One region of the Neptunicella sp. genome, then DNA from elsewhere that is predicted to be linked to it. Evidence: predicted binding sites of a transcription regulator. Region 1 holds the regulator's gene; each other region holds the start of a gene.
The links. Region 1 encodes sigma-54, which starts transcription at its own class of promoters, with help from an activator protein. Its sites were predicted from a motif close to GTTGGCACGNNNNTNGNNT; they were not measured.
Positions count from the first base shown of each region.

Region 2: ACTD55_RS06285 (FlgO family outer membrane protein) is a predicted target of sigma-54. The motif match lies at 1,481-1,499, and genes of this name have one in related genera.
Region 3: ACTD55_RS05475 (nitric-oxide reductase large subunit) is a predicted target of sigma-54. The motif match lies at 1,808-1,826, and genes of this name have one in related genera.

Region 1 covers NZ_JBLWWF010000001.1:9,089-12,788, reverse strand. Annotated here, with positions in the region: gene lptC (LPS export ABC transporter periplasmic protein LptC) at 1-158, shown strand, start outside; gene lptA (lipopolysaccharide transport periplasmic protein LptA) at 121-642, shown strand; gene lptB (LPS export ABC transporter ATP-binding protein) at 644-1,369, shown strand; gene ACTD55_RS00065 (RNA polymerase factor sigma-54) at 1,449-2,897, shown strand; gene hpf (ribosome hibernation promoting factor) at 2,936-3,223, shown strand; gene ptsN (PTS IIA-like nitrogen regulatory protein PtsN) at 3,261-3,700, shown strand, end outside.
Region 2 covers NZ_JBLWWF010000006.1:45,135-48,834, forward strand. Annotated here, with positions in the region: gene ACTD55_RS06275 (FlgO family outer membrane protein) at 1-8, opposite strand, end outside; gene ACTD55_RS06280 (FlgO family outer membrane protein) at 19-633, opposite strand; gene ACTD55_RS06285 (FlgO family outer membrane protein) at 784-1,440, opposite strand; gene glyA (serine hydroxymethyltransferase) at 1,604-2,860, opposite strand; gene ACTD55_RS06295 (LacI family DNA-binding transcriptional regulator) at 3,024-3,700, opposite strand, start outside.
Region 3 covers NZ_JBLWWF010000005.1:98,055-101,754, forward strand. Annotated here, with positions in the region: gene ACTD55_RS05475 (nitric-oxide reductase large subunit) at 1-1,716, opposite strand, end outside; gene ACTD55_RS05480 (SirB2 family protein) at 2,037-2,417, shown strand; gene nrdD (anaerobic ribonucleoside-triphosphate reductase) at 2,490-3,700, opposite strand, start outside.

The DNA.
Region 1 (3,700 bases):
ACCTGAATAACAACACCCTCTCTTCCGATCAGTTGGTAACCATTAGTGGCAAGAACTTTGTCGTTCAAGGCACTGGTTTTACCGCTAATTTAAATAAACGAACTTTTGAGCTACTTAATCATGCTAAATCGACTTTTTCACCCAACCTTAGCCATTAAAGCGGGTTATCTGGCATTACTGCTGGTTCCCCTACATGCTTTTGCTGATAAGGCTGATTTCAAGCAGCCACTGGAAATATTATCTGAAAATAACAAAGCAGACGGCATCGAAAAATCCGGATTCTACCGTGGTAATGTACATATTACCCAAGGCAGTTTGGTGATTGATGCCGATGAGGTGGATGTGATAGCCAAAGATGGTCCTGGCAGTGAAATTTTTATTGCTCGTGGCAATCCCGCCAGCTATCAGCAAAAGTCTGATGATGGCAGTATGATTAAAGCCTTAGCCAACGAAATCAAATATACCCTGGGCGAACGGGTATTAACGCTTACCACCAATGCCGAACTGCACTTACAAAACAGTATGGTTAAGGCCGAATTTATTGAGTTCGATATGGAAAATGAACAATTTAGTGCCAACGGCAGTAACGATGACGATGGACGCACGATCACTATCTATCAACCCGGCACACAGGAAAAATAAGATGGCAACCCTTAAAGCCACCCATTTAGCCAAATCCTACAAATCCCGTCAGGTGGTAACCGATGTGAGTTTACAAGTCTCTACTGGCCAAATTGTTGGATTATTAGGGCCAAATGGGGCAGGTAAAACGACCACCTTCTATATGATTGTCGGCTTGGTTCCTATCGATAAAGGTCAAATTTTTATTGATGATCAGGAGCTGACTTTGCAACCTATGCATGTTCGTGCCCGCAAAGGTATTGGATATTTACCGCAAGAGTCATCGATTTTTCGTAAATTGACGGTATGGCAGAACTTGATGGCGATTCTAGAAACTCGTAAAGATCTGAGTAAGGCTGAGCGCGAAGAGCATGCAGACGCCCTGTTGGATGAGTTCAACATTAATCATATTCGTAATAGTCTTGGTATGAGTTTGTCGGGTGGCGAACGGCGACGGGTAGAAATTGCCCGCGCATTATCTGCCGATCCGGAATTTATTTTGCTTGACGAACCCTTTGCGGGCGTCGATCCTATTTCTGTGACCGATATAAAGAAAATTATCAATCACCTCAAAGACCGGGGGATTGGCGTGTTAATCACCGATCACAATGTTCGTGAGACCCTTGATGTGTGCGAAACCGCCTATATCGTTAGTCATGGAGAATTAATTGCCCAAGGCAATGCCGAACAGGTGCTAAGTAATCAACAAGTAAGGGATGTATACCTGGGCGAGCAATTCAAGCTATAGTTAGCAAACAAAACATCAACCATTAGCAATGTAACAGCCTTAGCTGGTTTTTGAATTAACGGGACACGACAAGACGTAAATGAAGCCCTCATTACAATTAAAATTTAGCCAACAACTGACCATGACACCGCAGTTGCAGCAAGCCATCCGGCTGTTGCAATTGTCGACCATCGATCTTCAGCAGGAAATTCAGGAAGCCTTGGATGCCAATCCACTATTGGAAGCAGAAGATAATCAGGACTTCCCCGAAAACGAAAACAAAGATTCAGATAATGACTATGAAGCCAGTGACAGTATTGAGTCTGGTGATGCTCTAGAGAAAAATGAATTACCCGACGAATTACCTATCGATTCAACCTGGGATGAATATTACAGTGCATCCTCGGCGCCAGCCGCTCCCATTAGCGGTGGTGATGATGAACAAATTTATCAGGGTGAAACCACCGACAACATTCAAGAACATTTATTATGGCAAATGCGCCTGACCCACTTCAGTGAAACAGATATCGCGATTGCCACTGCCATTATTGATTCTATTGATGAATCCGGTTATCTCACCGTGTCTACTGAAGATATTCTGAATAGTCTCGATAATGAAGAAGTCGACATTGACGAAGTGAATTGCGTATTAAAACGGGTGCAAATGTTCGATCCTGTTGGTGTTGGATCACGAACACCGGCCGAATGTTTGATGGTACAGCTTAACCAGTTTGCCGCTGACACCCCCTGGCTAGAAGAAGCCAAACTGCTAATTACCCAATACATGGATTTACTGGCCAGTAAGGATTATCGCACTCTGATGCGCAAGGCGCGCCTAAATGAAGAACAACTGCGGGAAACCATACGATTAATTCAGACCCTTAATCCACGTCCCGGCAATGCCTTAATTACCACTGAGCCAGAATATGTGATACCGGACGTATCGGTGATGAAAAAGAATGGCCGCTGGGTTGTCGAACTGAATCCCGATAGTCTTCCCAAACTCAATATCAATCAGCAATATGCGGCCATGAGTCGCAGTGTCAAAAATACCAGCGACAGTCAGTTTATTCGCTCACACATGCAAGAAGCCAAGTGGTTTATTAAAAGTCTGCAAAGTCGCAACGAAACTCTGCTCAAAGTGTCCAACTGTATTGTGCAGCAGCAACAGGGATTTTTTGAATATGGTCCTGAAGCGATGAAACCAATGGTGTTAAATGATGTCGCAGAAATGGTGGATATGCATGAATCAACCATTTCCCGTGTCACCACACAGAAATATATGCATACCCCCAGAGGGATTTATGAACTGAAGTATTTCTTCTCCAGCCATGTCGCCACTGAAAATGGCGGTGAGTGTTCGTCCACTGCAATACGGGCATTAATTAAAAAGCTGGTTGCGGCAGAAACACAAAGTAAACCTCTGAGTGATAGTAAGATTGCGCAATTGTTGGCCGATCAAGGTATTATGGTTGCTCGGCGAACCATTGCAAAATACCGCGAATCATTAATGATTCCACCGTCTAACCAACGTAAAAGTCTGCTTTAACGGAGCAGCTTGAACGTCAAATTTAAGGAAGTCGCGATATGCAAATCAACCTGACTGGCCACCATGTCGAAATTACAGACTCACTACGTGATTACGTAGATAATAAATTTACCAAACTGGAAAGACATTTCGATCATATCAATAACGTCCATGTAATACTTAACGTCGAAAAGCTCAATCAAAAAGCCGAAGCGACGTTACATCTACATGGTGCTGAAGTCTTTGCTACCTCAGAGCGTAATGATATGTATGCAGCAATAGACAATTTAATTGACAAGCTTGATCGACAGGTGATTAAGCATAAGGAAAAAGTCAGTCGGCATTAATCCATATTAAATGACTCAGTAAAAGCAGTAATAATTAATGGAAATTAAAAATATACTCACTCCCGGCTGCACAGTTTGTGCAGCCGAAGATTCCAGTAAAAAACGTATTTTGGAAACCATCAGCAATATTGCTCACCAAGCATTGCCGCAATTGAGTTCGGATCAAATACTCGAAAGTCTGTTATCCCGAGAGAAAATGGGCAGTACCGGTATTGGTAATGGCATTGCCCTGCCCCATGGGCGACTGGCTGAACTGGATAAAGTACTGGGAATTTTAGTTACTTGCCAAACACCAATTAGCTTTGATGCAATTGATAACAAACCGGTGGATATATTCTTTGCTCTACTGGTACCCGCGGATCAAGCTCAAGGACATTTACAAACGTTGGCTACCATCGCCGGTAAATTAAGCGATAAAGATATTCTCAAACAAATACGTCAGGCCGAAAGCAATCATGAACTTTATGAGGCGATAAT
Region 2 (3,700 bases), on a different contig from region 1:
ATCTTCATGGTACTGCTCCTAATATTCGCTGCGATAAAGTGAGTTGTCACGACTGATCACCTTGGATTGACTCCACATGGTATTAGTCGGCATATAGTCTGTAGCGGCAGCGATAATACTTTTACTCTTAATATCTATTAATCGAATATTTAACACCAGACTATTCTGTTGCTGGCTATAGGTACCTGTTAAAAAATAATCAGCATTAATTTTCGTATCTAGTTGCTCAAGTTGTCTAGACAACATCTGATCATAGTTTTGCTTGATATTAATGTTCGGCATGGTCTTAAACTCAACTACGGTTAATCCTGCTTGAGCAGACAACGTAGTCAAACTTTCCTGCACCTGTAAACCAAAACTACCTGCATCTGGCAAGTTTTTGCCACTGTTTAACGCGACCGGTAATATTGTTCCCACTGCAACACGCTTTTGAATATCGATGTTATTTGCGGTATCAAACAATTGTTCCGTTAATTGTCGGACGTAATAATGAATAGAATTACTTTGCGGTTGCACCGTTGAGCTATTATTGCTTGTTGTCTTCGGAGTTTGTTCAGCATCAGCAAACATTGGCAGGTTTGCACATCCGGCCAATAAACATCCCCACAAAGATAAAAACAGACACTTTTTCATTATTAATCCATACCAACATTATGAGCTACATATAACGGTTATTGTTACTAGCTAATGGCAGTCACTATTGCAATGTGCTTTGCAATTAGTGCGCCAATCAGTTTATTAAATTGCGTTGATCACCTTACCGCGATACCAACCAATCAACCTTTACATCAATTTATCGATCAAGAAATTAGGCAGTAATTTGCTATTCGAGGCTACAACTTGCTTAGTGGTATAATTGATTAAACGCACATTCACCACCACACCGCGTTCGTTGCGCAGCATGGTTCCCGATAAGATGTAATTAATATCCATATCATCACTGATACTGGTAATATCTCGCGGATGCAAATAACCACTGTGCTTATCCATGTTAAGCATGCCAGTCAAATTATAATCACTGACCGGTAAACCTATTTGCTGCAAATCATTAATAAAAGCTTCGGCTAACTGATCCCCTAAGCGATTACTGCTGTGTTGCGGCGCATCCATATCTACAAACGCAGTCACAACAATAGGGCCGTCAATATCCCGTCCTTGCATATCATTTTGAATATCCGATGCCATTTGCTCAGTGTATTCCGTCAATAATTGAAAATGCACATCGGTATTAAACAAACTAGCCGGCGGTTGGGCGTCAATCGTTTGAGCGGACATATGAGTTGGCATGTCCTGACAAGGATAAAATTCGCCTTGATCATTAGCGCACAAAGGTTCTGGTGATACAGTCGATGAATTATAGGAAGTGAAGTCGAGCACGGAACAGCTCATCAGTATTGTCGATGCCAGCCAAAGGGTGACTAATTTAATGGAGTATGCCATAACGTGATCCGCAAACGATTTTTTAATCAATAACAGCACAAAGCAAATTTTACGCCAATTTAATGCCCCATTTAATTAAAGATAAGTTTTAGCACACATTCTTTCATCGAGATAAAAAAACGCGCCCGTTGGCGCGTTTTGATTTGTTAACAATGATTAATGCTTAGGCATAAACCGGAAAGGTTTTGCACAACGCCAATACTTCAGATTTAACCCGGTCGATAACTGAGTCATCCCCCATATTGTCCAGTACATCAGCAATCCAGCTGGCAACCTGCTTGGCTTGTTCTTCTTTAAAGCCACGACGAGTAATAGCCGGAGAACCAATACGCAATCCACTAGTGACAAACGGAGAACGCGGATCATTAGGTACCGAGTTCTTGTTGACGGTGATATTGGCATTACCCAGCGCTGCGTCAGCATCTTTACCGGTAATATCCTTGCTAATCAAATCGAGCAAGAATAAATGATTGTCGGTTCCACCAGAGACCACATCATAGCCACGCTCCTGTAACACAGACACCATAGCTTTAGCATTGGCAACAACTTGCTGTTGGTAAGCTTTAAATTCTGGCTGCAAAGCTTCTTTGAAGGCAACCGCTTTAGCCGCGATCACATGACACAACGGACCGCCCTGGCTTCCCGGGAACACGGCGCTGTTAAGCTTTTTATAAATATCTTCATCACCACAGGCTGATACAATCAAACCACCGCGTGGTCCCGCTAAGGTTTTATGTGTAGTGGTAGTAACCACATGAGCATGAGGAACCGGGTTTGGATAAACCCCAGCCGCAATCAGACCGGCAACGTGAGCCATGTCGACAAATAAATACGCACCGACTTTATCGGCAATTTCACGGAAACGAGCCCAATCCACAATACCGGAATAAGCCGAAAAGCCACCGATGATCATTTTCGGTTTGTGCTCTAAGGCTAACGCTTCGACTTGATCGTAATCAATCACACCTGTTTCAGGGTGCAAACCATACTGTACCGCATTATAGGTTTTACCCGAGAAATTCACATGCGAACCATGAGTTAAGTGGCCACCGTGTGCCAGACTCATACCCAATACCGTATCGTTGGGCTGTAACAACGCCAGAAATACCGCGTTATTGGCCTGTGAACCAGAATGGGGTTGTACGTTCGCATAATCCGCACCGAACAATTCCTTAGCGCGTTCAATGGCTAATGCTTCAGCGACATCAACATACTCACAACCACCGTAATAGCGTTTGCCCGGATAACCTTCAGCATATTTGTTGGTTAACTGTGTGCCTTGCGCTTCCAATACGCGCGGACTGCAATAGTTTTCAGAGGCAATCAGTTCGATATGCTCTTCCTGACGTTGGGTTTCTTGTTCAATGGCTTGCCATAATTCCGGGTCAAAATCAGCAATATTCATGTCTCTGGATAGCATCGGGCGTCCTCGTTAAAACTAAAATGGAGTAGTAAATTTGGCCGCTATTCTAGACAGAAACGCGATTTGATGCACCCGCTTTGAGCGACTTTCTTATGCGCTTTTTAACCTTTATAGAATATTCAGTGGCAACATAAGACAACAACCTCGCGGGAAAGCCATTTTATATCAAGCATTTCACCGAATTACGCTCCACCAATTCAGGGATAAATAAATGAGTATTACTGGTCGGTTTAGCATTGGGATCACTAAGATCAATCGCCAGTTTTGTGGCATAGCTAGCCATTTCTTCAATCGGATAATGCACAGTGGTCAAGCGCGGGCGGCAAGCGCGGGCGATACTGAGATCATCAAAACCGATTACCGATACATCTTCCGGCACACGTAAACCGGCATCAAATAAAGCATGCATCGCACCAATCGCCATCAGATCGTTATAGGCCAGCAAAGCAGTAAATTTATGACCTTTGCCCAGCAAGGCTTTAACCGCCTGCTCGCCTCCTTCAATATTGGCGGTTCCTTCTTCAATTGCCTGATCCGGTAACACTAAGCCATTGTCTTGCAAACATTCTTTAATGCCTTGCACACGCGAGCCAGGATCGCGGTTTTGATAAATACTGGTGATCACGGCAAACTGCTGATGGCCTTTTTCCAGCAAATGTTCGGTAGCCTTGCGTGAACCGGTCACATTGTCCAGCCACACACAACGATTGGCAATTTGTGGAATATAGCGATTAATCAACACCAAACCCGGTAAATCTTTGGCCAGTTTGATCAAGGTTTTTTCGTCGGAATATTCACTATGCAAAATAATCGCGCGGCAGTTATGATCGCGCAACG
Region 3 (3,700 bases), on a different contig from region 1:
TTGCTCCCATGCTTCATAACCTAGCACGACTAACGGAACAACTTCCAAAGCACTAAACATTGCTCCAACTGCCATAACCGGCGTTGTTGTACCAGCAAAGTAAAGGTGATGAAAAGTTCCAGGCACACCACCAAGCATGAACAACGATGCCGATGCAAGACTTGCACTGGTTGCCATTGTACGTGAAACCAATCCCATACTATGGAAAATAAAGGCCAGTGAAACAGTAGCAAAGACTTCAAAAAACCCTTCTACCCATAAATGGACTACCCACCAGCGCCAGTATTCCATCACTGATAAATGTGTCCGCTCACCATAAAACAAGCCAGAGCCGTAAAACAACCCTACACAGATAACCGAAGCGGCAAACAACGCGAGTAAATTTTTGTCGCCGGGAGACTTTAGGGCAGGAATAACCGCACGTAGCATTAGTACTAACCAGAAAAGTACACCTACATATTTAATAATCTGCCAAAAGCGCCCAATGTCTATATATTCATAGCCCTGATGTCCAAACCAGAAACTCAATTCCGGTGATATTTTTTGCATAATCGCAAAGTAGTTTCCGGCAAAAGATCCGGCAACGAGCACGACTAATGCCCAGAAAAGAATATCGACACCTAATTTCTGAAATTTGGGATCTTTTCCACCGTTAATAATGGGCGCTAAAAATAATCCTGCAGCTAAAAAACCTGTGGCAATCCAGAACATGGCTGCTTGTATATGCCAGGTACGAACCAAACTGTAGGGAAGCCATTCCGTCGTATTCAAACCATAGAAACCATCACCTTCAACAGTGTAATGCGCGGTGAAACCACCCAGAAATACTTGTAAAGTAAACAAGGCCACCACCACCAGAATATATTTACCTAATGCTTTTTGTGACGGGGTTAAACTAAGTTTTGCAATAGGATCGAGTTTAGGTGCCTCTGGCTCTTCCTCATCGTGATTACGCAAGAAAGACCACCCCCAAACCAGTGCGCCCACACCGGCAATCAGCAAAATAATACTAGCCAACGACCATACTAGGTTTTCCACTGTAGGCTTGTTGTCAATTAAAGGCTCGTGCGGCCAATTGTTTGTATAGGTCGCATGATTGGGTGTGCGCTCGGTAGACGCTGCCCAGGCAGTCCAGAAGAAAAACTGAGTCAACACCTTGCGTCGCTCAAGTGAGGGTAATGTATTATTTTTCATCGCGTAGTTTGCACGCGTTTTCGCCAGTGACGCATCGTCGCCAAAAAGCTTGATATAATACTCAGCGGTTAATGTTATTGCCTGGATACGCCGTGGTTCAAGCCGCAGGATTCCACTCTGTTCATCATAACTATTATGGCGATAGGCTTTTTTTAATTCGAACTGTAGTGAATGCTGATTAATTTCTGCTAATGAATTATACGATTTGGAAAATTTATCCTGTGCCGCCAATTCAAGCCACGCCAACAGTTCTCGATGTAACCAGTCTGCCGTCCAATCAGGTGCCTGATAGGCACCATGCCCCCATATGGAACCCAATTGCATTCCCCCGACAGACTGCCAGGCAGTTTGACCATCTAAAATCGAGTCGTTGGTCATTAAGACCTCACCCTGCTCATTAACCACTTTAGCAGGAATAGGAGGGGCTGAACGATACACTTCAGTACCAAAATAGCCCAAAACGCTAAACGTAATACCTAAAATCGCGATGAGCAACCACCATAATTTACGATAGCCAGCCATATAACCTCCCCAATAATTTGACGTTACAGCAACGTGTCATAATTCACTCCAATAGTTGTATCCAGCCAAAAATTAGGCTCACCAACACCCACTACAATAATCGCGCCAAAGTGCAACTTATTGTTTTATATTGATATTATTTTATTTTTCTAACTAAAAAGTGATTTTAACCCAGCCAGGGCATGGTTAAATAAACCCATTTGGGTTTATTTAACCCGACCATTCGTTAGACTAGGTCTAAAATACCTCTTTAGTGATATGGGGAGTGTCTGACAATTGCTTTAGAATCTGATGCTTAATTTGCATGTTTAGGAGACTGCGTGGAGTTTTATATTACGGTGAAGCACTTTCACATTCTATGTGCCTGCATAAGTGCTGGATTATTTTTGTTACGTTTACTGTTGGATCTAGCGGGCAAACCAGGGTGGCGTAGCAGTTTTTTACGTTATCTCCCACACATTAACGACACATTACTCTTAATATTAGCTTTCACTTTGTTAGCTATCGGTCCGTGGCAGCCTTTTGCCCATCAATGGTTAGGTGTCAAAATTTTAATGGTCATTGGCTACATTTTGTCTGGTGTGGTGGCGTTAAAGACAAAGTTTCAGGCATCGACCCGCATATTGGCCAGCTTACTGGCAATACTACAATTAACAGCGGTTTTCTATCTGGCTCATTTTAAACCCGTCATTTTTAGTTAGAATGTACAAATCAAGGGTCATTGTCATAGATTGATCCTTGATTTGTAACAATACTGACTTATTTCGATGGTATTAGCTTACTTTTTCCAACGGCATATTATTATTGGATTGTCGATGATAATGCCGTAAAGCATGCTCAGTTCGTCGTCCAATACTGAACGCCGAAACACGTTTTAAATACCCGATAACCCGGGTACCATAATCGATATCCTTGCTGCCGCACTTGGGACAACAATGTAAAGTGCGCTTATCAATACATTCACATTGATTGCAAATTGTTATTTTGACGTTAACACAAAAATAATTACAGCCGGTTTGAGCGGCAATATTTAATAAATGTAGATATCCCGATTGCTCAAGCTTCTCTTCCAAATTCAAATGTAATGCAGAGCCACCATCCAGGTAATCAAGCAATTGTCTACCGTGCAATTGAAACTTGTCCAGCGAATTGATCTGCTCATCCTCTACAACGTAAAAGTAGGAATTGTAACAATCACGTGGTACAAAATATCCGTCTTCCTTATCCCATTTAGCATTTTTGACCCCTAAATTCTCAGCCGGCACAAATTCGGTGTTAAACATATAGCCGTATTTGGCTTTAGCTGTTTTATTCGCATCATAAATAACTTTTAGATGCTTCTGAACAAAATTAATGTATTCAACATTATTGGTTGCAGCGATCCCATGTGATTCAGCTGCTTCAACCATGCCATTAATACCTATAGTTAAAAATTGTTTATCCAGTGAAATAAAACCGGCATCGTAAACAGTCAGCAAACCAGCAGCTTGGTATTCTTCCATTAACTTGCGATAAGCAACCTGATACTTGTGAATTTTGTCGATCTCTTGGGCCAAATCCCGTCCATCTTGAACCAGGCGATTCATGTTGATGGTAATCACATTAATCGATCCGGTAGCCACACCTCCAGCCCCCAAAGAATAAGAAAAGGTATTATCACTGATTTCGCTACGCAAACGACAGCATGAAGCGAGAGAATCGGCATTATCTGATTGGTAGACAAAAAACGAGTTTCCCCGGGCCAATTGAGTAGCAATTTCATCGGCAAACTGTTCATCCTTACAATGTCCATTTTCAGTTAGCATGGCGACGGTCACTACGGGGAATGTCAATATTGTTTTTTCCCGCTCCTGGTTAAACCAATTCATAAAGTGGGCTTGGAGTGCTGAAACAGATTGCCATTGAGGCTTAACAAAATCAGGAAATACAAACTGTCCGAACATGCTATCAAAATAATGTTGGTCATATATCGAGATATTCCAGA